Regions from separate parts of the Streptomyces sp. NPDC053069 genome, predicted to be linked through region 2. Evidence: riboswitches for the same ligand, from Rfam matches in the RefSeq annotation. Region 2 holds a riboswitch; the other holds the start of a gene.
The links. Region 2 has a riboswitch for S-adenosylmethionine ahead of ACIGXP_RS19615 (aminotransferase class V-fold PLP-dependent enzyme). Riboswitches for the same ligand answer to the same signal wherever they lie in the genome.
Positions count from the first base shown of each region.

Region 1: another riboswitch for S-adenosylmethionine. It lies ahead of thrC (threonine synthase); the one in region 2 lies ahead of ACIGXP_RS19615 (aminotransferase class V-fold PLP-dependent enzyme).

Region 1 is NZ_JBITZN010000017.1:53,119-67,306, reverse strand. Features, by position in the region: gene cdgB (diguanylate cyclase CdgB) at 1-340, shown strand, start outside; gene ACIGXP_RS32220 (CBM35 domain-containing protein) at 458-1,381, shown strand; gene ACIGXP_RS32215 (1-phosphofructokinase family hexose kinase) at 1,472-2,401, opposite strand; gene nagA (N-acetylglucosamine-6-phosphate deacetylase) at 2,536-3,678, opposite strand; gene ACIGXP_RS32205 (ROK family protein) at 3,678-4,640, opposite strand; gene ACIGXP_RS32200 (extracellular solute-binding protein) at 4,782-6,035, shown strand; gene ACIGXP_RS32195 (DUF3263 domain-containing protein) at 6,071-6,295, shown strand; gene otsB (trehalose-phosphatase) at 6,386-7,219, shown strand; gene ACIGXP_RS32185 (trehalose-6-phosphate synthase) at 7,207-8,613, opposite strand; gene ACIGXP_RS32180 (glucosyl-3-phosphoglycerate synthase) at 8,744-9,688, opposite strand; SAM riboswitch class I at 9,848-9,995, shown strand; gene thrC (threonine synthase) at 10,013-11,296, shown strand; gene ACIGXP_RS32170 (MoaD/ThiS family protein) at 11,293-11,568, shown strand; gene ACIGXP_RS32165 (cold-shock protein) at 12,000-12,203, shown strand; gene groL (chaperonin GroEL) at 12,492-14,114, shown strand; gene ACIGXP_RS32155 (MFS transporter) at 14,153-14,188, opposite strand, start outside.
Region 2 is NZ_JBITZN010000008.1:4,456-18,643, forward strand. Features, by position in the region: gene ACIGXP_RS19600 (Rieske 2Fe-2S domain-containing protein) at 1-1,022, shown strand, start outside; gene ACIGXP_RS19605 (cytochrome bc complex cytochrome b subunit) at 1,019-2,656, shown strand; gene trpD (anthranilate phosphoribosyltransferase) at 2,775-3,839, shown strand; SAM riboswitch class IV at 3,914-4,030, shown strand; gene ACIGXP_RS19615 (aminotransferase class V-fold PLP-dependent enzyme) at 4,187-5,548, shown strand; gene ACIGXP_RS19620 (Lrp/AsnC ligand binding domain-containing protein) at 5,591-5,872, opposite strand; gene ACIGXP_RS19625 (rhomboid family intramembrane serine protease) at 5,869-6,612, opposite strand; gene ACIGXP_RS19630 (hypothetical protein) at 6,766-7,005, shown strand; gene ACIGXP_RS19635 (NYN domain-containing protein) at 7,052-8,395, shown strand; gene ACIGXP_RS19640 (NlpC/P60 family protein) at 8,616-9,644, shown strand; gene ACIGXP_RS19645 (NlpC/P60 family protein) at 9,884-10,909, shown strand; gene ACIGXP_RS19650 (hypothetical protein) at 10,938-12,122, shown strand; gene ACIGXP_RS19655 (glycosyltransferase 87 family protein) at 12,177-13,412, opposite strand; gene ACIGXP_RS19660 (glycosyltransferase family 4 protein) at 13,533-14,188, shown strand, end outside.

The sequences.
Region 1 (14,188 bases), on a different contig from region 2:
CTTCGGTCACAACGCGGGCGACGCGGTCCTCATCGAAGTCGCACGCAGGTTGACGCGTGGGGTCCGCGACGGCGACACGGTGGCCCGCCTGGGCGGCGACGAGTTCGTGATCCTCGCCGACGGCCTCGGCCGGGCCGACGCCCAGGACCTCGCCGTACGGCTGCGCAACGAGATCATCCAGCCGATCCGGGCCGAGGGACGGGCCGTCCGGGTGGGCGCGAGCTTCGGCATCGGCTGGGCGCACTGCGGCATGACTGCGGACGAAGTGTTGAAGTCAGCCGACGAGCGTATGTACGTAGAGAAACGATCTCGTCCCAAACAACACCGACGCGCCGGGTGATCCCCAGGTCAGGGACCTGATGCGATTCGAGTCACCCGTTTGGGCCAGCCGGAGCGGGTAGGCTCGCTGTTCCATACCCGTATCGCATCCGCCCGCACCCGCTGAGGAGACCAAGGGATGACGCCCGGCGAAAACGGCCCGAGCACGCCCGAGGACGACGACCCGTTCGGCTATCTGTACGCCGACGGCCAGGCCAGAGGAGCCCAGCCGCCGTCCGGCGGTTACGGCTACCCGAACTCGGTCAGCAGGGTGCGTACGGTCGGCGAGCGCCAGTACGGCCAGCAGCAGCCGTCGTACGGCCAGGTACCGCAACAGGCCGCCTACGGCCAGCCGAACACCCACTACCAGGCCCCGGAAACCCTCCCCGGCGGTGCCCCGCCCTCCCGCCCCCCGGCCCAGCCCGCCCCGGCCCGCCGCGGCCCCAACACCAAGGGCCTGCTGATCGGCGCGATCGCGGTGGTCGCGGCGGTGGTGGTCGGCATCGGCGTGGCGATGCTCGACGGCAACGACGACAAGAAGAACGCCAACCAGGCGAACACGACCCCGACCCAGTCCCAGAGCCACTCGCCCAGCCCGTCGAGCAGCAGCTCTTTGGCGCCGGGGGAGCTGCCGAAGACGGACGCGAGCGCGCTGCAGCTCGGGCCCGGTGTGACGACAGCGTCGACTACCAAGGGGGCGCAGGCCAAGGGTGGCAGCTACGTGACGGGCTTCAACCAGGTCGGAGCCTCGGTCACCTGGACCGTCAACGGCATCCCCAAGTCCGGCAAGTACAGCGTGTACGTCGGTTACAGCGTCCCCGGCAAGGACGGCACCGCCACCCTCACGGTCAACGGCACGGCTTCCGAGAGGCCCGTCGACCTGAAGAACTGGACGCACGCCGCCGAGGGCGACTATGAGAACGGCTGGACGAAGACCTACAACTGGATCCAGCTCAACAAGGGCACGAACACCATCAAGCTCTCGTGCGAGCAGGGCAACCAGTGCGACGCCCTCATCGACCAGATGTGGCTGGTCAACGGCTGGGTCAACTCTGGCGGCTGAGCCACGGTACGGCGCCCCCAGGACATGGCCGCCGGGGCGTCAGCCCTGACGGCCCGGCCCTCCTGTACACCCGCTCGGAAGAGGGGGGAATCACGCCGCGCTGACCACCCCGGTCACCGTCACCCGCCCCCGCAGCTCCTCGTACACCGCCGGATCGAACTCCCCGGCGGCCGGGGCCCGTACCGTCGCTGCCGACAGTGCGACCGCCCGGGACAGGCGGTCCGGCCAGGGGAGTTGTTCCACCAGCCCGGACAGCAGGCCGGCGACCGCCGAGTCGCCCGCGCCGGTCGGGTTGCCGGGGATGCGGGCCGGCGGGGTGGCGCGCCAGCGGCCCTCGGGGGTGACGGCCAGGAGGCCCTGGGCGCCGAGGGAGGCGACGACCGCCTGGGCGCCGCGGCGGCGGGCGTCCTGGGTGGCGCGCAACGGTTCGTGGGAGCCGGTGAGTTCGGCCAGTTCGTCGGCGTTGGGCTTGATGAGGTCGGGGCGGGCCGCCACTCCGCGGCGCAGGGGTTCGCCGCTGGTGTCCAGCAGCACGAAAACGCCGTGGGCGCGGGCCGACCGGACCAGGTTCGCGTACGCCCCCACCGGGACGCCAGGGGGCAGGCTGCCGCACAGGGCCACTGCCGAGACGGACGGCAGCAGTTCCTCGTAGCGGTCCAGGAACGTGCCCCACTCGGTCGGTGCGATGTGCGGGCCGGGCTCGTTCAGCTGGGTCGTGTCACCCGCGAGTTCGTCCACGATCGCGATCGTGCGCCGGGTCGCACCGGCGACCGGGACCAGTGCGTCCGTCAGCCGGGGTACGTCGGTGAGCCGGTCGCGTATCGCCCGGCCGGTCCCGCCGCCCGCGAAGCCCGTGACCGTCACCTCGTGGCCGAGCGCGGCCAGCACACGGGCCACGTTCACGCCCTTGCCGCCGGGCCGTTCGATGACCTCCGAGACCCGGTGCGAGGCGTGCGGCCGTAGTGACCGCACGCGATAGGTGAGGTCGAGAGCGGTGTTCAGCGTGACCGTGAGGATCACCCGGTCCGGCCTCCCTCGAAGTCCCTTGCGCCTGTCATCGCGCCCGTCATCGGTTTCCGGGGCCCGATCATGCCAAACAGACGGCGGTCGGCCCAGTCAGGAGTCGGCCGCTGTCGGAGGAAAAGAAGGGCAGATCAGGCCAGTTGGGGAGCGACCACCCACTCTCCCCGGCGCATCACGCCCCGCACGTCGAAGTCCGCGTCCAGCAGGACCAGGTCCGCGTCCTTGCCGGGCTCCAGGGAGCCGATGCGGTCGAAGAGGCCGAGGAGGCGGGCGGGGTTCACCGACAGCGCCGTCACCGCGTCCTGCACCGACAGCTTGTCGACGGTCACCGCCCGCTTGAACGCCCGGTCCTGGGTCAGCGTGGAGCCCGCGATCGAGCCGCCCTCCACCAGCCGTGCCACCCCCTCGCTGACCTCGACCTCCAGCGGCCCGAGCATGTAGCGGCCGTCGCCGATGCCGGCCGCGTCCATCGCGTCCGTGATGAAGGCGACGCGGGAGGCGCCCGCGTGGTGGAAGGCCAGCTCCAGCGCGGCGGGGTGGAGGTGCACGCCGTCGTTGATCAGCTCGACCGTGACACGCTCGTCCTCCAGCAGGGCGGCGATCGGACCGGGGGCGCGGTGGTTCAGGGCCGGCATCGCGTTGAACAGGTGGGTGGCGACCGTGGCGCCCGCGTCGATGGCCTCGACCGTCTGCTCGTACGTCGCGTCCGTGTGCCCGATCGCCGCGATGACGCCGTGCTCGGCGAGCAGCCGTACGGAGTCGATGCCGCCCGGCAGCTCGGTGGCGAGGGTGACCATCGTCGCCCTGCCGCGCGCCGCGTCGATCAGCTTGCGCACCTCGGCCGGCTCCGGGTCGCGCAGCAGCTCCTCGGAGTGCGCGCCCTTGCGGCACGGCGAGATGAACGGCCCCTCGAAGTGGATGCCGGCGATCTCCCCCTGCTCGGCCAGCTCGCTCAGCAGCCCGGCCTGCGTCACCAGCAGGTCCATCTCGTCGGTGACGGTCGAGGCGACGAGGGTGGTGGTGCCGTGCAGACGGTGCGTACGGATGGCTTTCAGTACGTCGTCGGCCGTACCGGAGAAGGAGGCCCCGCCGCCGCCGTGGTTGTGGATGTCGACGAAGCCGGGGACCACCCAGTGGCCGCTCACGTCGAGTACCTCGGCGTCCTCGGGAGCGGCCGCCGTGATCTTCGTACCCCCGACGGCAACGCGCCCGTCGTCCACCACTCCGCCGGGCAGCACCACCCGAGCACCTGCGAGAACCAAGCTGGGAGCCATCAGGCGGTTACCTCCGAGGGGTCGGTGGAGTCGGGGTCGAGGTCGGTGGAGTCGAGCAGGTCGCGGGCGAGGAGGCCCGCGCCCAGGCAGCCGGCGGTGTCGCCGAGGGCGGCGGGCACGATGGCCGGCAGTTTCTGGAAGGTGACCCGCCGCCGGACGGCGTCCCGCAGCGGTGGGAACAACACTTCCCCCGCCTCGGCGAGACCGCCACCGATGATCAGGGTGCGCGGGTCCAGCAGGGTGAGCGCGGTGACCAGGCCGTCGGCGAGCGCGTCGATCGCCTCCTGCCAGACCCGGACGGCGTTCGGGTCACCGGACGCGACGGCCCTGGCGCAGTCGGCGGCGTCCGCGTCCGGGTCCCCGCAGGCCGCCGCCCAGGCCTCGCCGACGGCGGACGCGGAGGCGTACCGCTCCAGGCAGCCGCGCTGCCCGCAGGGGCAGGGAATCCCGCCGGGTCGTACGACCACGTGCCCGATCTCGCCGGCGAAGCCGTGCGCGCCCGCCTCCACCCGGCCGGCGATGCCGATGGCGCCCGCGATCCCGGTGCCGAGCGGCACGAACAGGAACCGGTCGGCGCCCCGGCCCGCGCCGATCCGGCCCTCGGCGAGGCCGCCGGTGCGCACGTCGTGGCCGAGGGCGACGGGGATGCCGAGCCGCTGCGTGAGCAGCGCGCGCAGGGGTACGTCCCGCCAGCCGAGGTTGGCCGCGTACGCGGCGATGCCCTGCTCCTCGTCGACGATGCCGGGGACCGCGATGCCGGCAGCGGCGGCGGCCTCCCCGTAGCGCTCCACGCCGTGGGTGTGCAGCTCCGCGGCGAAGTCGAGGATTGCCGCGACCACCGCGTCCGGTCCGCGTTCGCGTCCGGTGGGGCGGCGGGCGCGGTGGAGCAGTTCGCCGTCGTCGCCGACGAGGGCCGCCTTCATCCCGGTACCGCCCACGTCCAGGGCGATGACATGTCTCACCACGGGCCCTAGTGTGAACCTCGCACCCGCAAGAGGTCTAGTCCACTTACGTGGTGTAGACCTTATGTGTCCATATATTGAACGGTCAGACAGCAGGTTGGGGCTTTGACAGTGCGTCGGCGTACGGCAGGAACGATCGCGGTGGTGTCCGCACTGGGCATGACGGCGGTTCTCGGCGGCTGCGGGAGCACGGGCTCCTCCGACGTCACCTTGAGACTGGTCGCCGCCGACTACGGCGACTCCGCCGCCAACAGCTCAAAGAAGTACTGGGACACCCTGGTCAAGGAGTACGAGTCCAAGCACCCCGGCGTGAAGATCGACGTCAGCGTGTACTCCTGGAACGACGTCGACGCCAAGGTCAAGGACATGGTCGCCGCGGGCCACGCCCCCGACCTGGCCCAGATCGGCGCCTACGCCGACTACGCGGCCGCCGGCAAGCTCTACCCGGCCTCCGAGCTGCTCTCCATCCGCACCCAGGCGGACTTCCTCTCCCAGCTCTCCGACGCCGGCCAGTGGAACCACACGCAGTACGGCATCCCCTTCGCCGGCTCCACCCGCGTGCTCTTCTACAACAAGACCCTCTTCACCAAGGCCGGCATCACCCCGCCCACCACCTGGGACGAGCTGGCCGCCGACGCCAGGGCGCTCAAGGCCAAGGGCGTGAAGTACCCCGTCGCGCTGCCGCTCGGCCCCGAGGAGGCCCAGGCCGAGACCATGCAGTGGCTGCTCAGCGGAGGCAACGGCGGCACCGGCTACACCGACGACATCGGCACCTACACCATCAACTCGGCGCCGAACGTCAACACCTTCACCTGGCTCAAGGACGAGCTGGTCGGCAAGGGTCTGACCGGCCCCGTCGCACCGGGCAAGCTCAACCGCGCGGACGCCTTCGCCGCCTTCGCCGACGGCCAGGTCGGCATGCTCAACGGGCACCCCACGCTGATCCAGCAGGCCGAGAAGAAGGGCGTGAAGTTCGGCATGGTGCCGATGCCGGGCCGCACCGGCAGGGCCAGGGCATCCATGGGCGTCACCGACTGGATGATGGCCTTCAAGCAGAACGGGCACGCCGAGCAGACAGGCGACTTCCTCAACTTCGTCTACAGCGAGAAGAACGTCCTCACGTTCTCCCGTGACTACGGCCTGCTCCCGGTCACCGGCTCGGCCTCCAACACCATGAGCGAGTCGGACTCCCCGGCCGACCAGGCCCTGCACCCCTTCCTGGAGCAGCTGCCCACCTCCGAGCTGTATCCCGTCGGCAAGACCTCCTGGGCGGCGGTCAGCGCGGCCGTGAAGCAGAACATCGGCCAGGCCGTCGCCCCCGGCGGCAGCCCCTCCGCTGTCCTGTCCCGGCTCCAGGCGACGGCGACCGCGGCCGACAGCGGAGACGCGAGCTGAGCCGGTTGTCCCAGCCCGGCGCTACGGTGGCGGGCATGGAACTCGGCCACCGCGAACAATCCATCCTCGCGCTGGAGCGCCGCGGCTTTTCCGGCCCCGGCGCGAAGGAGCGGGCCATACGCGAGGAACTGGGCCTGTCCCCGGTCCGCTACTACCAGTTGCTGAACGCCTTGCTGGACGACGAGAGAGCACTGGCGCTGGACCCGGTGACGGTGAACCGTCTGCGACGGGTGAGGCAGGCGCGCCGCACGGAGCGCTGAAGCCGACGCAAGCCGGACAGCCCGCCCGGCCGGCCGAGCCGGGTGGAGGCCCCAGGCGTGAGCACGGCCCGCGCTGGATAGTGTCGACGTATGGACCCTCTGCCGACCCCGCGGACCCAGCCCGGCCGGGACGGACTCGCTGCCTTCCTGGCGAAGCCCGCCGCAGCGATCGTCGGCCTCGACTTCGACGGCACCCTCGCCCCCATCGTCGCCGACCCCGAACAGGCCCGCGCCCACCCCGAGGCCGTACCCGCCCTCGCCGCGCTCGCCCCGAAGGTCGCCTCCATCGCCGTGATCACCGGCCGCCCGGCCGGGGTCGCGGTCCGGTACGGCGGCTTCGCCGGCGTCCCCGGCCTGGAGCACCTGACCGTCCTCGGCCACTACGGCGCCGAACGCTGGGACGCGGTCACCGGTACCGTCACCGCCCCCGCACCGCACCCCGGCGTCGCGGCGGCCCGCGCCGAACTGCCGGGCGTGCTGGACCGCAACGGAGCCTGGCACGGCACATGGGTCGAGGAGAAGGGCCGGGCGGTCGCGGTGCACACCCGCCGCGCCGACGATCCGCAGGCCGCGTTCGAGGCCCTGCGCGGGCCCCTCACCGACCTCGCCGCCCGCCACGGCCTGATCGTCGAACCCGGCCGGATGGTCCTGGAACTGCGCCCGCCGGGCATGGACAAGGGCGTGGCGCTCGGCGAGTACGTCCGCAGGACCGGCGCCGAGTCGGTCCTCTACGCCGGCGACGACCTCGGTGACCTCCCGGCCTTCGCGGCCGTCGAGGAACTCCGCTCCGATGGCGTCCCCGGCCTCCTGGTCTGCAGCGGCAGCACGGAGGTCACCGAACTGGCGGAACGGGCGGACCTGGTCGTGGACGGCCCGGCCGGCGTCGTCCGTCTGCTGCGGACGCTGGCGGCTCAGCTGGACTGAAGCTCCTGGAGCGCCCGCAGCTGCTGAAGGAACCACTGAGCGGGCGGCAGCGCGGTGGCGGCGGCAGCGAGCCGCTTCGATCGCTCCGCCCGCTCCGCGTCCGGCAGGGACAGCGCCTCGTGCAGGACCCGCGCGGTCTGCAGCACGTCGTAGGGGTTCACCACGAGCGCGTCGGCACGCAGTTCCTCGTACGCCCCGGCCTCCCGGGACAGCACCAGCGCACAGCCCTCGTCGGAGACGACCGGGATCTCCTTGGCGACCAGGTTCATACCGTCCCGGATGGGGTTGACCAGGGCCACGTCGGCGAGCCGGTAGGCGGCCAGGGAGCGCGCGAAGTCGTCCTTGACGTGCAGCACGACCGGGGTCCAGCCCGGTGTGCCGTAGGCCGAGTTGATCTCCTCGGCCACCCGCCGCACCGCGGCGGTGTAGTCGCGGTACACGGCGAGGTCCTGTCGCGACGGATACGCGAACGCGAGGTGCACCACCCGCTCACGCCACTCGGGGTGGTCCTCCAGCAGCTGCCGGTACGCCAGCAGACCCCGCACGATGTTCTTCGACAGCTCGGTGCGGTCGACCCGGACGATGGTCCTGCGGCCCTCGCCGATCTCCTCCCGCAGCGCCGCCATCCGCTCCGCGACGTCCGGCTCGTGCGCGCGCCGCCGCAGGAAGTCCCCGTCCGCTCCCAGTCCGTGCACCCCGATCCGCGCCTCCGCGGACCTCCCGGATCCCAGGACCGCCTGCGCGCAGTCCCGGAACGCGTCCGCCCAGCGCCGCGTCAGGAACGCCACCCGGTCCGCCCCGAGCATGCCGGCGAGCAACTGCTCGCGGATGTCGTCCGGAAGCAGCGCGAAGTACTCCGGCGGCGCCCACGGCGTGTGCGAGAAGTGGCCGATCCGCAGGTCGGGGCGGAGCTCACGGAGTATCCCGGGCACCAGGCACAGGTGGTAGTCCTGCACCAGCACCGCCGCCCCCTCGGCCGCCTCCTGGGCCAGCGCCTCGGCGAACGCCCGGTTGTAGACCTCGTACGACGCCCACTGCCGCCGGAACTCCGTGTCGAAGACCGGCTCCAGCGGGGTCTGGTACAGCATGTGGTGGACGAACCAGAGCACCGAGTTGGCGATGCCGTTGTAGGCGTCCGCGTGCACGGCCGCGTCGATGTCGAGCATCCGCACCCGTTGCCCGCCGGTGTCCTCGGCCGGCAGCAGCCCGCCGTCCGCACGCCGTACGGCCTCCCGGTCGCCGTCGCCGAGCGCGGCGCACACCCACACCGAGCCCGCGTCGGACCCGATGGCCGACAGTCCCGAGACCAGCCCGCCGCCGCCCCGCCTGGCGTGCAGCGAGCCGTTCCCGTCCACCGTGTACGAAACCGGGCCGCGATTGGACGCGACCAGCACCTCAGCACCCTGCGTGGCAGCCATGGTCCTCAACCTAGCCCGGCCTGGAAACGCTCAAACGTACGGCTACGCCCCGTGCTGCAGCCGTATACGAACTCCGACCGGATCCGGACGCAGACCGGACCCGGCCTCAGGCCACCTTGCGTTCGGCGTACTCCGCGATCTCCGCCATCGGCGGCCGTTCCTCGGTGTCCACCGAGTAGGTGCGCGGCTCGAACCCGTCCTCTCCCCGCTCGAACTGGGTCAGCGACGGCCGGATCAGATGCCCCCGGGCCAGCCGGAGCTGGGCCGTGCGGTAGATCGCCGCGGCCATCCGGCCCAGCGCCTGTCCGTCCTGGTGCCGGTGCTTGCGCACACCGACGTCCACCTGCGCCAGCGCGTCGAGCCCGACCAGGTGCAGCGCGTCGACCAGCATGCCCAGCTCCACGCCGTAGCCGACGGGGAACGGCAGCTGCTCCAGCAGGGAGCGGCGGGCCGCGTACTCCCCGCCGAGCGGCTGCACGAAACCGGACAGCTGCGGCCAGTGCATGTTCAGCAGCGGGCGGGCCATCAGCTCGGTGACCCGGCCGCCCTGCCCGCCGGCGGTACCGAGCGGACGGTCGTACATGCCCTTGACCAGGTCCACGTCCGGCTCGGTGAGCAGCGGGCCGACGATTCCGGAGACGAAGTCGGAGGAGAACTCCCTCAGGTCGGCGTCGATGAAACAGAGGATGTCCCCACCGGTCACCAGCAGGGAGCGCCAGAGCACTTCACCCTTTCCGGGGACGGCGGGGATGCGGGGCAGGATCTCGTCGCGGTGAACGACCCGGGCGCCCGCGGCGGCCGCGACCTGTGAGGTGCGGTCGGTGGAGCCGGAGTCGACGACGACGATCTCGTCGACGAGCGGCACCTGCTCCACGAGGTCGTGACGGATGACCGCGACGATGTCACCGACCGTCTCCTCCTCGTTGAGCGCGGGCAGCACCACGCTGATGGTCTGGCCGGTGCGCTGTTTGGCGGACAGGATCCGGTGGAGAGGGCGATCGGTCACGGACCAGGAGCGGGTGGCCAGCCAGCGCTCGACTTCTTCCAGCACGGTCTGCGACTCCTCACTGTTCGTGACCACACGGGTGAACCGTGTGATCCATCTCGCGGTTCGGACGACTATCTCAACTGTCCTGGCCGTCGGTTACAGTCTTGAACAACGCCGGTGACCATCGCATGTCGGGGGTCAGGGGCGTCCACAACCGCATACCGCTCATCCAGAGGGGCAGAGGGACACGGCCCGTTGAAGCCCCGGCAACCCTCCAGTCGGTTCTTGTCACGTTGACGTGGCGAGGCTCCCGGCTAGGGAAGGTGCCAAATCCGTCTCACGGCGAGATGCGTCGTGAGGAAGATGAGGAGAAAGGGCCTCGCCTCCATGGCTGTGCAGACAGTTGCAAGCACCAGCAGTTCCACCGTCGACCTCGGTCCCGCCGCGGCCCTGAGCTGTCGCGAGTGCGGTCACCGCGTCCCGCTCGGCCCGGTGTTCGCCTGCGAGGAGTGTTTCGGCCCGCTGGAGATCGCCTACGACTTCTCCGGCTACGACACCGAAGAGCTGCGCCGCCGTATCGAGGCGGGTCCCGCGAACATCTGGCGCTACGCGCCGCTGCTGCCCGTCCCGGCCGACGTGGCCGACAAGCCGAACCTGAACCCGGGCTGGACCCACCTCGTCAAGGCCGACAACCTCGCCCGTGAACTCGGTGTCAGCGGCGGCCTGTTCATCAAGGACGACTCCGGCAACCCGACGCACTCCTTCAAGGACCGCGTGGTCGCCCAGGCCCTGGAGGCCGCCCGCGCCTTCGGCTTCACGACCTTGAGCTGCTCCTCCACCGGCAACCTGGCCGGTGCCGTCGGCGCCGCCGCCGCCCGGGCCGGCTTCCGCTCCTGTGTGTTCATCCCGCACGACCTGGAGCAGGGCAAGGTCGTCATGGCCGCGGTCTACGGCGGCGAGCTGGTCGGCATCGAGGGCAACTACGACGACGTGAACCGCTTCTGCTCCGAGCTGATCGGCGACCCGGCCGGCGAGGGCTGGGGCTTCGTCAACGTCAACCTGCGGCCCTACTACGCGGAGGGCTCCAAGACCCTCGCGTACGAGATCTGCGAGCAGCTGGGCTGGCGGCTGCCCGACCAGATCGTGGTCCCGATCGCCTCCGGCTCTCAGCTCACGAAGATCGACAAGGGTCTGCAGGAGCTGATCAAGCTCGGCCTGGTCGAGGACAAGCCGTACAAGATCTTCGGCGCGCAGGCCGAGGGCTGCTCCCCGGTGTCGACGGCCTTCAAGGCCGGCCACGACGTCGTACGGCCCCAGAAGCCGAACACCATCGCCAAGTCCCTCGCGATCGGCAACCCGGCCGACGGCCCCTACGTCCTGGACATCGCCCGGCGCACCGGCGGTGCCGTGGAGGACGTCACGGACGAGGAAGTCGTCGACGCGATCAAGCTGCTGGCCCGCACCGAGGGCATCTTCGCGGAGACGGCGGGCGGGGTGACCGTCGGCGTCACCCGCAAGCTGCTCAAGGACGGCGTCCTGGACCCGGCGAAGACCACGGTCGTCCTCAACACCGGCGACGGCCTGAAGACCCTCGACGCGGTGGCCGGGACCGGCGTCACCGCCACCATCCGCCCGACCCTGGACTCCTTCCGAGAGGCTGGCCTCGCATGAGCGTGACCGTTCGCATCCCCACCATCCTGCGCACCTACACCGGCGGCCGGGCCGAGGTCGCCGCCGAGGGTGCGACCCTCGCCGAGGTCATCGAGGACCTGGAGAAGAACCACACCGGGATCGCCGCGCGCGTCCTGGACGACCAGGGCAAGCTGCGCCGTTTCGTCAACGTCTACGTCAACGACGACGACGTCCGCTTCGAGCAGGGCCTTCAGACCGCCACCCCGGACGGCGCCGGTGTCTCCATCATTCCGGCGGTCGCCGGCGGCTGATCGTTACCTTGGGTAACCTCAGTTACCCATTGTTCATGGAATTGCCCCCTCCGTGAGAGAAGCGGAGGGGGCAATTCTGCGTGATTGAGCGCGGTACAGTTGGGGAACCTGGCCGCGGCCCCCGGGTCGAAAGCCCTGGATTTCATGCCGCAGACCCCGCAAGAAGTAGCCAAAGTGCGGGGGTTTTATGCGGCATTTGTAACCTTTACGGGGCCCGACTTGCCCCGAAGTCTGGTGAATTCTCACCACATTCCGGACCGTTCGCGTCCGGAATTCTCGTCCGATTGACCTGTTGCAGAGGGCAGTTGGGCAGATACATTCAGCCGCGGTCGACGCGTTCCGGCGCACGCCCCCGACCAATGGGGGGTGAGGTCTGACCCGGGTCCGCGAAGTGTGGATCTGTGCAAGGGCCAGTAATAGGGGAGTTAGGCATGGCTCAGGGCACCGTCAAGTGGTTCAACGCGGAGAAGGGGTACGGCTTCATCGCGGTCGACGGTGGTGCGGACGTCTTCGTCCACTACAGCGCGATTCAGATGGACGGCTACCGCACCCTGGAAGAGGGCCAGCGGGTCGAGTTCGAGATCTCGCAGGGCCAGAAGGGCCCGCAGGCCGACATGGTTCGCGTCACCGCCTGAACGTTTTTCGCACGAAGGGCCCGCACCTCGGACAGGGTGCGGGCCCTTCGCCGTGTCCGGGGTGCCCCCGTTCGCCCCAGGCTGATCCCGCTGAGCCGCTTGCACTCGACCATGCCGAGTGCTAATCATTGGCGTTAGCACTCTGAAGGTGAGAGTGACAGTGAAGGACCGGGTCGGTGAGGCCCGCAGGCCAAGTGGGGCAAGGAACCACGTGGTCGGCGAGCCGTCCGTCGCGGGCGCGGGCGCGGTCCGAAGGAATCACCCCCAGTCCTGGAGGGACCACTTCACATGGCCAAGATCATCGCGTTCGACGAGGAGGCGCGGCGCGGCCTCGAGCGCGGCATGAACCAGCTCGCGGACGCCGTCAAGGTGACGCTCGGCCCCAAGGGCCGCAACGTCGTCCTCGAGAAGAAGTGGGGCGCCCCCACGATCACCAACGATGGTGTCTCCATCGCCAAGGAGATCGAGCTCGAGGACCCGTACGAGAAGATCGGCGCCGAGCTGGTCAAGGAAGTCGCCAAGAAGACGGACGACGTCGCCGGTGACGGTACGACCACCGCGACCGTGCTCGCCCAGGCCCTGGTCAAGGAGGGTCTGCGCAACGTCGCCGCCGGTGCCAACCCGATGGCCCTGAAGCGCGGTATCGAGAAGGCCGTCGAGGCCGTCTCCGCCGCCCTGCTGGAGCAGGCGAAGGACGTCGAGACCAAGGAGCAGATCGCCTCCACCGCGTCCATCTCCGCCGCCGACACCCAGATCGGCGAGCTGATCGCCGAGGCCATGGACAAGGTCGGCAAGGAAGGCGTCATCACCGTCGAGGAGAGCAACACCTTCGGTCTGGAGCTGGAGCTCACCGAGGGCATGCGCTTCGACAAGGGCTACATCTCCGCCTACTTCGCGACCGACATGGAGCGCATGGAGGCGGTGCTGGAGGACCCGTACATCCTCATCGCCAACTCCAAGATCTCCTCGGTCAAGGACCTGCTCCCGCTCCTGGAGAAGGTCATGCAGTCGGGCAAGCCGCTGCTGATCATCGCCGAGGACGTCGAGGGCGAGGCCCTGTCGACCCTGGTCGTCAACAAGATCCGCGGCACCTTCAAGTCCGTCGCCGTCAAGGCCCCGGGCTTCGGCGACCGCCGCAAGGCCATGCTCGGCGACATCGCCATCCTCACGGGCGGCGAGGTCATCTCCGAGGAGGTCGGCCTCAAGCTGGAGAACGCGACCCTGGACCTCCTGGGCCGCGCCCGCAAGGTCGTCATCACCAAGGACGAGACCACCATCGTCGACGGTGCCGGCTCCTCCGAGCAGGTCAACGGCCGCGTCAACCAGATCCGCGCCGAGATCGAGAACAGCGACTCGGACTACGACCGCGAGAAGCTGCAGGAGCGCCTGGCGAAGCTCGCCGGCGGCGTCGCGGTCATCAAGGCCGGTGCCGCCACCGAGGTGGAGCTCAAGGAGCGCAAGCACCGCATCGAGGACGCCGTCCGCAACGCCAAGGCCGCCGTCGAGGAGGGCATCGTCGCCGGTGGTGGCGTGGCCCTGCTGCAGGCCTCCCAGGTCTTCGAGAAGCTGGAGCTCGACGGTGACGAGGCGACCGGCGCCAACGCCGTGCGCATCGCGCTGGAGGCCCCGCTGAAGCAGATCGCCGTCAACGCCGGCCTCGAGGGCGGCGTCGTGGTGGAGAAGGTGCGCAACCTGACCCCGGGCCACGGCCTGAACGCCGCGACCGGTGAGTACGTCGACCTGGTCGCCGAGGGCATCATCGACCCGGCGAAGGTGACCCGTTCCGCGCTGCAGAACGCCGCCTCCATCGCCGCGCTGTTCCTCACCACCGAGGCCGTCATCGCCGACAAGCCGGAGAAGGCCGCCGCGCCGGCCGGCGGCGGCATGCCGGGCGGTGACATGGACTTCTGATCGACCCCGGGGCTCCGGCCTCCGGTTGATCAACGTCCTTACCGAGGGCGGCACTCCCTGTCAGTGGCAGGGAG
Region 2 (14,188 bases):
CTGAGCAGGACCACGCGCACGGCGCGGTAGGGATCGCGGACGAGGAGAACCCGTTCGCGGACCCGGGGCTGCCGCCTCACGAGCACCGGATCCAGGACATCGACGAGCGGGCCGCCAGGCGGTCCGAGCGCATGGTCGCCCTGCTGTTCACGGTCTCGATGCTGGCCACGATCGGCTTCATCGTCGCGTACCTGGTGATCCCGAACGACAAGTCGATCTTCGTCTTCCCGATCGGGCACCTCAGCGCGATGAACTTCGCCCTGGGTCTGACCCTCGGCGTGGCGCTGTTCTGCATCGGCGCGGGCGCGGTCCACTGGGCCCGCACCCTGATGTCCGACGTGGAGGTCGCCGACGAGCGGCACGCGATCGAGGCCCCGGCCGACGTCCGCGCGAAGGTCCACGCGGACTTCCGCCAGGGCGCCAAGGAGTCGGCGCTCGGCCGCCGCAAGCTCATCCGCAACACGATGTTCGGCGCGATGGCCCTGATGCCGCTCTCCGCCGTCATGCTGCTCGGCGGCCTGGGCCCGAAGCCCGGGACCATGCTCCGGCACACCCTGTGGGCCAAGGGCAAGCGCCTGATCAACATGAACACCAACCAGCCGCTGCGCCCCGAGGACGTCGCCGTCGGCTCCCTCACCTTCGCCAAGCCCGACGGCCTGGAGGAGACCGACGAGGAGTTCCAGAACGAGATCGCCAAGGCGGCCCTGATGATCGTCCGGCTGCAGCCGGGCAACATCAAGGACAAGCGCGAGCTCGACTGGTCGCACGAGGGCATCGTCGCCTTCTCCAAGATCTGCACCCACGTCGGCTGCCCGATCTCGCTGTACGAGCAGCAGACGCACCACGTGCTGTGCCCGTGCCACCAGTCCACCTTCGACCTCTCCGACGGTGCCCGAGTGATCTTCGGCCCCGCCGGCCACGCCCTGCCGCAGCTGCGCATCGGCGTGGACAGTGAGGGTTACCTCCAGGCGCTCGGCGACTTCGAGGAGCCCGTCGGTCCTGCATTCTGGGAGCGCGGATGAGTACTGCATCGAACGACGCACCCCGCTCTCGCGGGAAGGCGCCGGCCGGCGAGCGGATCGCCGACTGGGCCGACGGCCGGCTCGGGATCTACTCCCTGGCCAAGGCCAACATGCGCAAGATCTTCCCCGACCACTGGTCGTTCATGTTGGGCGAAGTGTGCATGTACAGCTTCATCATCATCATCCTGACGGGTGTCTATCTGACGCTGTTCTTCCACCCGTCGATGAACGAGGTGGAGTACCACGGCAGCTACGTCCCGCTCCAGGGGCAGCTGATGTCCGAGGCGTTCAACTCGACCCTGCACATCTCCTTCGACGTGCGCGGTGGTCTGCTCGTCCGGCAGATCCACCACTGGGCCGCGCTGATCTTCCTCGCCGGCATGTTCGTGCACATGATGCGCGTGTTCTTCACCGGCGCGTTCCGCAAGCCGCGTGAGATCAACTGGCTGTTCGGCTTCCTGCTGTTCGTCCTCGGCATGTTCACCGGCTTCACCGGTTACTCGCTCCCGGACGACCTGCTCTCCGGCACCGGTGTGCGCTTCACCGAGGGCGCGATCCTGTCGATGCCGATCGTCGGCACGTACATCTCGATGTTCCTCTTCGGCGGAGAGTTCCCCGGCCACGACTTCGTCGCCCGGTTCTACTCGATCCACATCCTGCTGCTGCCGGGCATCATGCTCGGCCTGATGGTGGCGCACCTGATCCTGGTCTTCTACCACAAGCACACGCAGTTCGCGGGTCCCGGAAAGTCCGAGAAGAACGTCGTCGGCATGCCGCTGCTGCCGGTCTACATGGCCAAGGCCGGAGGCTTCTTCTTCCTGGTCTTCGGTGTCATCGCGGCCATCGCGGCGGTCGCCCAGATCAACCCGATCTGGGCCATGGGTCCCTACCGTCCGGACCAGGTGTCCACCGGCGCCCAGCCCGACTGGTACATGGGCTTCGCCGAGGGTCTGGTCCGCTACATGCCGGGCTGGGAGATCAACCTCTGGGGTCACACGCTGGTCCTGGGCGTGTTCATCCCGCTGGTGCTCTTCGGTCTCGTCCTGGCGGCGATCGCCGTCTACCCGTTCATCGAGTCCTGGATCACCGGCGACAAGAGCGAGCACCACATCCTGGACCGCCCGCGCAACGCCCCGACCCGTACCGCGTTCGGTGTCGCCTGGGTGACGGTCTACATGATCGGCCTGGTCGGCGGTGGCAACGACCTGTGGGCCACCCACTTCCACCTGTCGATCAACGCCGTCACCTGGTTCGTCCGGATCGGCTTCTTCGTCGGACCGGTCGTCGCGTTCATCGTCACCAAGCGGATCTGCCTCGGCCTGCAGCGCCGCGACCGCGACAAGGTGCTGCACGGCCGCGAGACCGGCATCATCAAGCGCCTGCCGCACGGTGAGTTCATCGAGGTGCACGAGCCGCTCAGCCAGGAGCAGCTGCACACCCTCACGGCTCACCACCAGTACGCGCCGGCCGAGATCGGCCCGACGGTCGACGAGAACGGTGTCGAGCGCAAGGTTCCGGCCTCGGAGAAGCTCCGGGTCAAGCTGTCGAACGCCTACTACGGCGAGGACAACCAGATCCCGAAGCCGACCGTCGAGGAGTACAAGGAGATCACGAGCGGCCACGGCCACCACTGATCACCGCGTCGCCACACACGCTGAAGGGCCCCGTCCGGGTTGCGGACGGGGCCCTTCGCCGTCTCCGTGGCTGGATAGGGTGGGATCACACTGTCCCTTACGACACCAGGAGCGGCTGATGAGCGCTGTGACCCCCGCTGGAGGCGACACCGCGGCGGGCCGTTCCTGGCCCGAGGTACTGAACGCCCTGCTGGAGGGCCGCGACCAGAGCGCGGACGCCACGGCATGGGCCATGGACCGGATCATGCGCGGCGAGGCGACGGACGCGCAGATCGCGGGATTCGCCGTGGCGCTGCGCGCCAAGGGCGAGACGGTGGAGGAGATCAGCGGGCTCGTGCGCGCGATGTACGCGCACGCGAACGTGATCGAGGTGCCGGGGCGGACCGTGGACATCGTCGGCACGGGCGGTGACGGTGCCAAGACGGTGAACATCTCCACGATGTCGTCGATCGTCGTCGCCGGCACCGGGGCGAAGGTCGTCAAACACGGCAACCGGGCCGCGTCCTCGGCGTCGGGTGCGTCGGACGTGCTGGAGAAGCTGGGCGTCAATCTCAACCTTCCGCTGGAGCGGGTCCCGCAGGTCGCCGAGGAGGCCGGGATCACCTTCTGCTTCGCGGTGAAGTTCCACCCGGCACTGCGCCATGTGGCCGCGGCGCGCGGCCAGTTGGGCATCCGCACGACCTTCAACGTGCTCGGCCCGCTGACCAACCCCGCGAAGGTGCGGTCCCAGGCCGTCGGGGTGGCGGATCTTCGGATGGCGCCCATCGTGGCCGGTGTCCTGGCCGAGCGCGGCAACTCCTCCCTGGTCTTCCGCGGCGACGACGGCCTGGACGAGCTGACCACGACCGCCACCTCGCGGGTGTGGGTGGTCCGGGACGGCAAGGTCGCCGAGGAGTCCTTCGACCCGCGGGACGTCGGCCTCGACCTCGTCCCCGTGGAGGCCCTGCGCGGCGCGGACGCGTCGTACAACGCGGAGGTCGCCCGCCGCCTGCTCGACGGTGAGACGGGGCCCGTACGGGACGCGGTGCTGCTGAACTCGGCGGCGGCGCTCGTCGCGCTGCGGCCGACGGACGCGCCGCTGGCCGAGCAGCTGCGGGCCGGGATGGACCGGGCGGCGGAGTCGATCGACTCCGGTGCGGCGAAGCGGACGCTGGAGCGCTGGGTGGCGGCCAGCAACGCCTGAGACACACAGGGTGCGGTCCCGCGATTCGGACACGGGTTGCGGGACCGCGATCACTTCACGTACGTTCCTGACCAGGTCATGAGTGACAGTCATTCGGCCCCGGCCGGCTGTCCGGCAACCCTCCGTCCGTGGCGGGGTGCCCCGGGTGAAGACCAGGCCGTAGGCAGCGAGGTCTACGGCAAGCGCGGACCCCTCGCGCGCTTCTGAAGCGCGGGACCAGGGGTCCTGGTCGTTCGAGGGAGCCTTCCGTGAGCAAGCGAATGCGATAGGGCCGCCGAGCCCCGCCTCCGCACACCCTTTTCTCTTCTTCCTGCGCCCCAGGGCGTATGTCTCACGGGAGTTCCCTCATGTCCGTCTTCACCGCTGCCGCCGACCAGTCCGTTTGTGCCCCTCTGCCGGTTCTGGGCAGGGATGTCACCGTCCCGCTCGTCACCGGCGGAGAGGTCACCTACGCGGCCCTCGACTACGCGGCCAGCGCCCCCGCCCTGCAGCGTGTCTGGGACGACGTGGCGGCCTACGCCCCGTACTACGGCAGCGTCCACCGCGGCGCCGGCTACCTCTCCCAGCTCTCCACCGACCTGTTCGAGAACGCCCGCAGGACGGTCGCGGAGTTCCTGGACTGCCGGACCGACGACCAGCTGATCTTCACCCGGTCCACCACCGACTCCCTGAACCTGCTGGCCCGCGCCCTCCCCGCCGACTGCCAGGTCTTCGTCTTCGAGACCGAGCACCACGCCTCCCTGCTGCCCTGGCAGGACGCGAAGGTCACCTGCCTCGACGCCCCGCGCACCCCGCAGCAGGCCGTCGAGACCCTGGAGCGCGCCCTCGCCGACCGTGACCCCTACGACCCGGCCCTGGTCTGCGTCACCGGCGCCTCCAATGTCACCGGCGAACTGTGGCCGGTGCGCGAACTGGCGGCGACGGCGCACGCGCACGGCGCCCGCATCGTCCTGGACGCCGCCCAGCTGGCCCCCCACCACCCCGTGTCGGTCCGCGACCTGGACGTCGACTGGGTCGCTTTCTCCGGCCACAAGCTGTACGCCCCGTTCGGCTCCGGTGTCCTGGCCGGCCGCGCCGACTGGCTGCGCACGGCCGAGCCGTATCTCGCGGGCGGCGGCGCCAGCCGCAAGGTGACCCGGCGTCAGGACGGCGGCGTGGACGTGGAGTGGCACGAGAGCGCCGCGCGGCACGAAGCGGGGTCGCCCAATGTGATCGGCGCCTACTCCATCGCGTCGGCCTGCAAGGCACTCACCGAGGCCGGCTGGGACACCCTGGTCGCCCGTGAACAGCACCTGGTCGCCAGGGTCCGCGCGGGCCTCGCCGAGGTCCCGCAGGTGAAGGTGCTGTCCCTGTTCGGCGACGACGCCCCGCGCGTCGGCGTCATCTCCTTCGTCGTGGAGGGCTGGAACAGCTCCCACTTCGCCGCGGCGCTCTCCGCCGAGTACGGCATCGGCGTCCGCGACGGCCTCTTCTGCGCCCACCCCCTGGTCCGCACCCTCCTCGGCAGCGACCCCCAGGCCCAGGGCGAGTGCGGCGCTCCCGAGGCCGCCCCGGGAGAGAAGTCCCTCAACGCCATCCGCGTCAGCTTCGGCGCGGGAACGCCCGACGAGCACGTGGAGCGTTTCGTGACGGCGGTACGGGAGCTGGTGACCGACGGTGCGAAGTGGACGTACCGCACGGAGGAGGGCCGCTGCGTCCCGGCGGTGTGAAGCAGGCCTCGGGGCGGCGCCCGCGCCTGAGCGGCGCAGCCCCTAGTTGTCCAGGCCGATCGAGAACGCGGCCTCCAGGTCGTGCTGGGAGTAGGTGCGGAACGCGACGTGCGTGTCCGTGGCCTCCACGCCGGGGATCTTGCTGATTCGGCCGGGGATGACCTCGGCCAGGTCCTCGTGCCGGGCGACCCGGACCATGGCGATCAGGTCGTAGGTGCCGGTGACCGAGAAGACCTCGCTGACGCTCTCCAGCGCGGCGATCTGTTCCGCGATCTCGGGGATCCGGTCCACGCTGGTCTTGATGAGGACGATCGCGGTGATCACGGCTGGTTCTCTCCCTCGGGTGCCGGAGCTGGGGCGGACTTCACTCTAGCCGTACGGCCATAGCGCACCCATGCGTAGCCGAAGCCCAGGCCGAAGCCGACCAGGTGGGCCAGATACGCCACCCCGGGGCCGTCGGAGGCCTGCCGTGCCGCCGCCCACTGCAGCGCCGCCCAGGACGGCAGCACGACCCACGCCGGGAAGCGCAGCGGCAGGAAGAACAGGAACGGGAGAAGACTGGTCACGCGGGCGCGTGGGAACAGGTACAGGAACGCTCCGAGGACCGCCGAGATCGCCCCGGACGCGCCGACCAGCGACTGCTCGGAGGCGGCGTTGGCGGCCGCGTAGCCCAGCAGGGCCAGGTAGCCGCAGCCGACGTAGAAGAGGGTGAACTCGACCCGGCCCATCCGTTCCTCGGTCATCCCGCCGAAGACGAAGAGGAAGAGCATGTTGCCGAGCAGATGCACCCAGCTGCCGTGCACGAACAGGGCCGTGGCGGGGGTGAGGGCCGCGTGCGCCGGTCCGGCGAACAGCTCGGACGGCACCACGCCCCAGCGCCGGAAGTACGCCCGCTGCGCGGCGAGCAGCGCGCTCCCGGAGCCGTACCCCGGCACGAGCCCCGAGGCCGGGCCCAGGACGAACAGCAGACAGCACAGGCCGATGAGGACGTATGTCATCGGTGCCGGCGCGCTCCGGACCGCTCTGAGGGCCCTGCCGGCCGCCGTGCTCCACTCGCTGATCATGAACACAGAGCATGACGTAACGGGACGCAACCCGACAGACCGCCTCGCCGCCGCGGACGGACGGGCGGCGAGTCCCCGGCAGGCCGTAGGGTTACGGCCACACGCGTCGGCCGGCGGCGCGGGAGCGAGACGAGAAGGAAGCGGACAGCCACGATGACGGTTCCCCTGCCGACCGCGAAGACCCGGTGGCGTTGCACCCTGTGCGGCAACCTCACCCGGTTCGACGTGACCCGTTCCTCGAAGGTCGTCGAGTACGTCCACCTCGATCTGGCGGGCGAGCCGACGGTGGAGGAGCGCGAGGTGGTCAGTGAGACCATCGAATCGGTGCGCTGCCGCTGGTGCAACGCGGTGGACCAGGTGGAGCTCGTGGACAGGCCGGGCGCCGGCTCCTGAGCGGAGCGGCCGCGGAGAAGTAAACAGACATAGTGGGGTGTGACGGATGGTGGAGACCACAGGCGGGGGGCCGGGCGACGGCACCGCTGAGGTGCTTGACCGTCCGCTGCCCGACGGCGTGCGCCGCAGGGTCGTGCAGATCGTCTCGGACGGCTTCGGCGGGCTGACCGTGGCGGAACTGCCCGCCCAGCTACGGCAGTACGCCCGGTTCGCCCCCAATCGCCGGGCGAAGTTCGCCGGGAACGCGATGGCGGCGGCGCTGGAGACGGATCCGCTCTTCCGGCAGCGGATCGGAGAGAAGTTCAGAGAGGCCCAGCCGGAACTCGCCGGCGCTCTCGACTCCGGCTCCCCGCCCCCGGCCGCGGACCCGCTCGACGTGGCGGCCGCGGCCTATGTACTGCGCCCGCCGGGCTGGGTGAAGCTGGTCACCGCGGCCGGCGAGGAGGCCCAGCGCGCCGACGCCGAGCGGGCGGACGAGGAGAGCCGGGCCGAGCTGGAGCGGTTGCGTGCCGAGCTGGCCCAGGCCCGCGACCAGACCCGCGCCGAGACCGAACGGCTGCGCACGGAGCTGGAGTCGGCGAGGAGGGAAGCCGAATCGCTGCACCGTAAGCTCCGTGCCGCCCTCAGTGACGTCAAACGGGGCGAGGCCGCCCTGCGCAAGGCCCGGGGCGAGATCGACGCCGTACGCACGGAGGCGCACCTGCAGGTGTCGGCCGCCGAGAGCGAGTCCCGCCGGCTCAAGGCCCGCCTGGGCGAGGCGGAGGCCACGCTGGAGGCCACCCGCCGCGCGGCCCGTGAGGGCCGCAGCGTGGAGGACATGCGGGTCCGGCTGCTGCTGGACACCCTGCTGGAGGCCGCCCAGGGGCTGCGCCGTGAACTCGCCCTGCCGCCGGTGTCCGTGCGGCCCGCCGAGACGGTCGACGCGGTCGAACCCGGACGGATGACCCCGAAGGACATCGCGGCGCGCGCCCTGTCCGAGCACGATCCGGCCATCCTCGACCAGTTGCTCGCGCTGCCGCAGGCGCATCTGGTGGTCGACGGCTACAACGTCACCAAGACCGGCTATCCGCAGATGCCGCTGGAGAAGCAGCGGCTGAGGCTGCTCGGCCAGCTGTCGGCGCTCGCCGCCCAGACCGGTGCCGAGGTGACCTGTGTCTTCGACGGCGCCGAACTGGCCGCCCCGGTGCTGCTCGCACCGCCGCGCGGGGTCAGGGTGCTGTTCTCCAAGCCGGGGGTCACGGCCGACGAGCTGATCCGCCAGCTGGTGCGCGCGGAGCCGCCGGGCCGTCCGGTCATCGTCGCCTCCACCGACCGTGAGGTGGCCGACGGGGTCGCCAAGGCCGGTGCCCGACCGGTCGCGTCTGCGGTGCTTCTCAAGCGACTGTCCTGAAGGTCCAACGGGCAGACTCAATGCCCGAATTGGCCGTATCGTCACGCAACGTAGGGTCAAGCGCGCATCACTGCATGTGAGTTCTGTGCAAAGAATGCATTGCGTGATGGGATTTTCTGGTGAGAGGATTTGAACTGATCACAACTGGGTCACTAGGGTCTGGGCTCGAACCTCCGAACGGGTGATCACTCACTCACTCACAAGAAGGAGTTCGTCCTCCGTGGCGTCCCACCGTCGACCCAAACAGCAGAGTCGCGCCCGCGTGACCGTGCTGACCACCGCAGCCGCCGCAGCCGTCGTGCTGAGCGCGAACGCCGCCAACGCCGCGCCGAAGCTCAGCAAGGACCAGGTCAAGGCCAAGGTCGACAAGCTGTACGAGGAGGCCGAGCAGGCCACCGAGAAGTACAACGGGGCGAAGGACAAGCAGCAGAAGCTGCAGAAGGAAATATCCACGATCCAGGACAACGTCGCCCGGGGCCAGGAGGACCTCAACAAGCTCCGCGACGGCCTGGGCTCGCTGGCCACCTCGCAGTACCGCACGGGCGGCATCGACCCCTCGGTCCAGCTGTTCCTGTCCTCCAACCCGGACGACTTCCTCGACAAGGCCTCCACCCTCGACCAGCTGAGCGCCCAGCAGGTCGACGCGCTGAAGAAGATCCAGGACAAACAGCGCGAACTCGCCCAGGAGCGGGCCGAGGCCACCGAGAAGCTCAAGGACCTCTCCGCCACCCGCACGGAGCTGGAGAACAAGAAGAAGGAAGTCCAGGGCAAGCTCGCCGACGCGCAGAAGCTGCTCAACACCCTGACGGCCAAGGAGAAGGCGGACCTGGCCGCCCAGCAGCAGCGCGCCGACCGCTCCTCCAGCGAGCGGGTGCACCTCGGCGACACCCCGCCGGCCTCCGGCCGTGCCGGGGCGGCCTTCTCCGCCGCCCAGAGCCAGATCGGCAAGCCCTACGTCTACGGTGCCACCGGCCCGTCCTCCTTCGACTGCTCGGGCCTGACCTCCTGGGCCTACGCCCAGGCCGGCGTCTCCATCCCGCGCACCTCCGAGGCCCAGGCGACCATCGGCCCCCACCTCTCCATGAGCCAGCTCCAGGTCGGCGACCTGGTCTTCTTCTACGGCGACCTGCACCACGTCGGCCTCTACGCCGGCAACGGCCAGGTGCTGCACGCCCCGCACACCGGTGCCGTGGTCCGCTACGAGGCGATGGCCGACATGCCGTTCCAGTTCGGCGTCCGGGTGAACTGAGGCACCCGCGGCACCCGCACACGGTGACGTCCGAACGGGCGAATCCCACGGACCGAGGCTGACTCCACGCCCCGCCCATGACCTGCGTCAGCGGCGGGGCGGCGGCGTTTTGTGCCGTCGCCGGCCTTGGCTCGGCGCCCTTCCCTGCGGCTACTGTCTGCCGCGTTTCCCCGGCGCCGGGGCCTCCCCGTCCCCAGGCGCCGGGGGAGCGGTATCCGTCCGCCAGCAGAAGGACTGCCGTGGGGTCTCATCGCCGCCTTGCCTCGTCCGGATTCGACCGGGGCGCCGCCGCTCTGTGTGTGCTGTCGGCCGCGGCCGCCGCACTCGGCGCCGTACCGGCGCACGCGGCGCCGCGCGGCGACACCCGTGCCGAGGTGGACCGGCTCTACCAGGAGGCCGAGCAGGCGACCCAGGCCTACGACAAGGCCCAGGAGCAGGCGGGCACGCTGCGCCGCGAGGTGCGCGACGCCCAGGAGCACGTCGCGCGGCTGCAGCAGCGCATCAACGGCCTGCGTGAGCAGCTCGGTTCGCTGGCGGGCGCCCAGTACCGTGCGGGCGCCGTCGACCCGGTCGTCGCGCTGCTCTTCTCCGACGACCCCGGCGGCTATCTCGACAAGGCGTCCACCCTCGACCGCATCGGCGTCCAGCAGGTCGGGCGGCTGCGGGAGTTGCGCTCCGCGCTGCGGGATCTGACCCAGGAGCGCACGGAGGCGGCCGGGAAGCTCGGCGCGCTGGAGAAGAGCCGCAAGGCGGTGGCCGCGCACAAGCGGACCGTGGAGACCAAGCTCGCCAGGGCCCGGCGGCTGCTCAACTCGATGCCCGTCGCCGACCGCGCCGCCTACGACCGGGTCTCGCGCTCCGACGGCCCCGACCGCCTCGACCTGCACCTTCCCGACCTGACCGGTCCCGTCCTCCCCGACGCCCGTGCCGCCGCCGCGGTGGCCGCGGCCCGCTCCGCCCTCGGCCGCCCGTATGTGTGGGGTGCCAACGGCCCCACGGGCTTCGACTGTTCGGGCCTGATGCAGTGGTCGTACGCGCACGCCGGGATCCAGCTGCCGCGCACCTCGCAGGAGCAGCGCTTCGTCGGCCGGCAGATCCCGCTGTCCGAGGCCCGCCCCGGCGACCTGGTGGTCTACCGCTCCGACGCCAGCCACGTCGGGATGTACGTCGGCAACGGCCAGGTCATCCACGCGCCCTATCCGGGGGCTGCGGTGCGTTACGACCCGGTCGGGATGATGCCGATCTCGTCGGTGACCCGGCCCTGACCGCGCCGCTCGCCGTTACGATCGGGAAATGGCTGGTCGCAGACGGGGGTGGAGCATCGGGGCCGTGGGCCTCGCTCTGCTGCTGTCCCTGGCCGGGTGCGGCGGTACGGGGACCGACGAGGCCCGTACCGAGGTGCAGCACCTGCTCGACCGGCGCTCCGCCGCCCTCCTCGGCCACGACGGCACGGCGTACGACGCGACGGGCGTCCCGAGCGAGTACACCCGGCTGCGCGCCCTCCCGCTGGCCTCCTGGAGCTACAAGGTCACCGCCGTGCGCCGTACCTCCTCCGGCGCCACCGCCGACGCCGACCTGAACTACCGCGTCGCGGGCTACGACAAGGCCCCGGTCGACGCCCGCCGCACCCTCACCCTCGGCCGCACCGCCGACGGCAAGTGGTACGTCACCTCCGACAGCCCGGCGAAGGGAGCCGGGCAGCAACTGTGGGACCAGGGTCCGGTGACCGCCGTGCGGGGCGCGCACAGCCTGGTGCTGGGCACCGGCCTGACGGCCACCGGGCTGAGCGGCTACGCGGCTCTGGCCGACCGCGCGGTCCCGGCCGTCTCCCGGGCCTGGGGCACCGGCTGGAGCCGCCATGTCGTCGTCCTCGTCCCGCGGTCCCTGAAGGACATGGGGGGCCTGCTGGGCTCGCCCGCCGCCAACTACCGGGGCATCGCGGCCGTGACCACCGGTGAGGCGGGAGGGTCCGGCCGGGCGCCCGCGGACCGGGTGGTCGTCAACCCGGAGGCGTACGCCGTCCTCGGTGACGTCGGCAAGCAGGTGGTGCTCACCCACGAGACCACCCATGTGGCCACCCGCGCGCAGACCACCGCCGCCACCCCGCTGTGGCTCTCCGAGGGCTACGCGGACTGGATCGGCTACCTCGGCACCGGCCGCACCCCCACCGAGGCCGCGCCGGAACTGACCCGCGCCGTCCGGGACGGTCACGCGCCCACGGAACTGCCCTCCGACAACGACTTCGGCTTCACCAGCGACCCGGCCGAGCTGGCGCAGGCGTACGAGGGCGGCTGGCTGGCCTGCCGGATGATCGCCGCGCACTGGGGTACGGCCCGGCTCGGCGCCTTCTACCGCGCCGTGGGCGCCCACGAGAGGCGGGCGGGCGCGGTCGAGGACGCGCTGAAGAAGGTGCTCGGCACCACTCCGGAGGCGTTCACCGAGCGGTGGCGGGAGTACGTCAGGTCACAGCTCGGCTGAGCGTCGCGGCCTTCCACTCCGTATGGCAGGCCCCCGCGATCCACACCGCCCACATCAGGAGCCGACCGGGGTCTGCCGGGGCCGGACGGGCCGGGGCGGCACGGGTGCGGCGGGGGCCGGGGGCACGGTCGAGCACCACAGCCGGCGGGCCGCCGAGAGCGAGGCCACGAGCAGCAGGCCGTTGCGCACCGCCATCAGCAGGACGCCGTACCGGTCGCTCACCACCACGTGCGAGAAGCCGAGCGGGAACTCCAGGACCGTCACGAAGGACGCGGCCATCACCAGCAGCGCGGGCGCCCCCATCCGGCTCGCCCGGTACGACACACAGGCCGCGGCCAGGCCGATCAGCCACACCAGGTACTGCGGGCTGATCACCCGGCTGGTGACCGTGAAGAGCAGGACGGCGGTGAAGGCCGCGTCCGCGAGCATGTGCGGCGCCGTCAGGTCCGCCCGCAGCCGCCACAGCAGCAGCCAGCCCAGTGCGACCCCGGTCAGCGCCAGCGCCGCCGCGCTCACCTGGTCCACGTACGGGCCGAGGAATTCCACCGACCCGTAGTTCAGCAGCACCTCGCCCGGCCAGCCGAAGTGCCGGGCCACATGGAAGGCCAGGCCGCCCAGCGACTCCACCTCGGTGCCCCGCTCCCGCTGGAAGGTCAGGAAGGCGAAGGCACCCGGCATGGACACCGAGAACAGCGCCGCCAGCCCGGCCCCCGTCACCGCCGCCGACGCCCACGCCCGCCGCCGTACGGCCCCGGCCAGCAGCAGCGCCGGCCACACCTTCAGCAGCGCCCCGAACGCGGCCAGCGCGCCCATCACCCGGGGCCGCCGGGCCCCGGCGAGCAGTGCCGCCACGGCCACCGCGGTCACCATCACGTCGTAGCGCGCGTACACCGTCGGGCCGAGCAGCGCCGCGCCCGCCACCCACACCCAGGCGCCGTGCAGCGACCGGCCGGGGCGCCGGCCCGGACCCAGCAGCAGCGCGAGCACCACCACGTCGGCGAGGAACGCCAGCACGTAGAAGGCGTGCGCGTAGGACAGGAAGGGCAGGGCGTCGGGGGAGCGGATCGCCAGGGCGGCGGCCGGCGGGTACTGCCACGTCACGTCGTCCAGCGGAAACGTTCCTTGCCGCAGTACCTCGTACCAGCCCCGGTAGATCACCGACACGTCCGCGGTGACGTCCGGGCCCGGGAAGGCGAACACCCGGAAGACGCACAGCAGCAGCGTCGCGCGGGTGGCGCCCCAGGTCGCGAGCAGCCATGCCAGGGACCGCGCGGTGCCCTTCGTCTCCACGTGCTCCCCTGCCGTTCGATTCCCGCTTCGATTGACGCGTCGCGGACCATGATGTCCTGCCCGGCTGTGCGCCTGCCACAGACTCGGCCGCGCCCGGCCCATTGGGTAGGGTCGGCAGCGATGCACAAGACCCTCATCGTCACCAACGACTTCCCGCCCCGGCCGGGCGGCATCCAGGCCTTCCTGCACAACATGGCCCTGCGCCTGGACCCCGGCCGGCTGGTCGTCTACGCCTCCACCTGGAAGCGCGGCCGGGAGGGCGCGGCGGCCACGGCCGCCTTCGACGCCGAGCAGCCCTTCACCGTCGTACGCGACCGTACGACCATGCTGCTGCCCACCCCGCAGGCGACCCGGCGGGCCGTGCAGCTGCTGCGCGAGCACGGGTGCACCTCGGTGTGGTTCGGCGCGGCGGCCCCGCTCGGCCTCATGGCGCCCGCACTGCGCAGGGCCGGCGCCGAGCGGCTGGTGGCCACCACCCACGGTCACGAGGCCGGCTGGGCCCAGCTGCCCGCCGCCCGGCACCTGCTGCGCCGGATCGGCGACTCCACGGACACGCTCACGTATCTGGGCGAGTACACCCGCTCCCGCATCGCGACCGCGCTCACCCCGCAGGCCGCGAGCCGCATGGTCCAGCTGCCGCCCGGCGTCGACGAGAAGACCTTCCACCCCGACTCCGGCGGCGACGAGATCCGCGCCCGCCTGGGCCTCACCGACCGCCCGGTCGTGGTCTGCGTCTCCCGCCTGGTCCCGCGCAAGGGCCAGGACACCCTGATCCG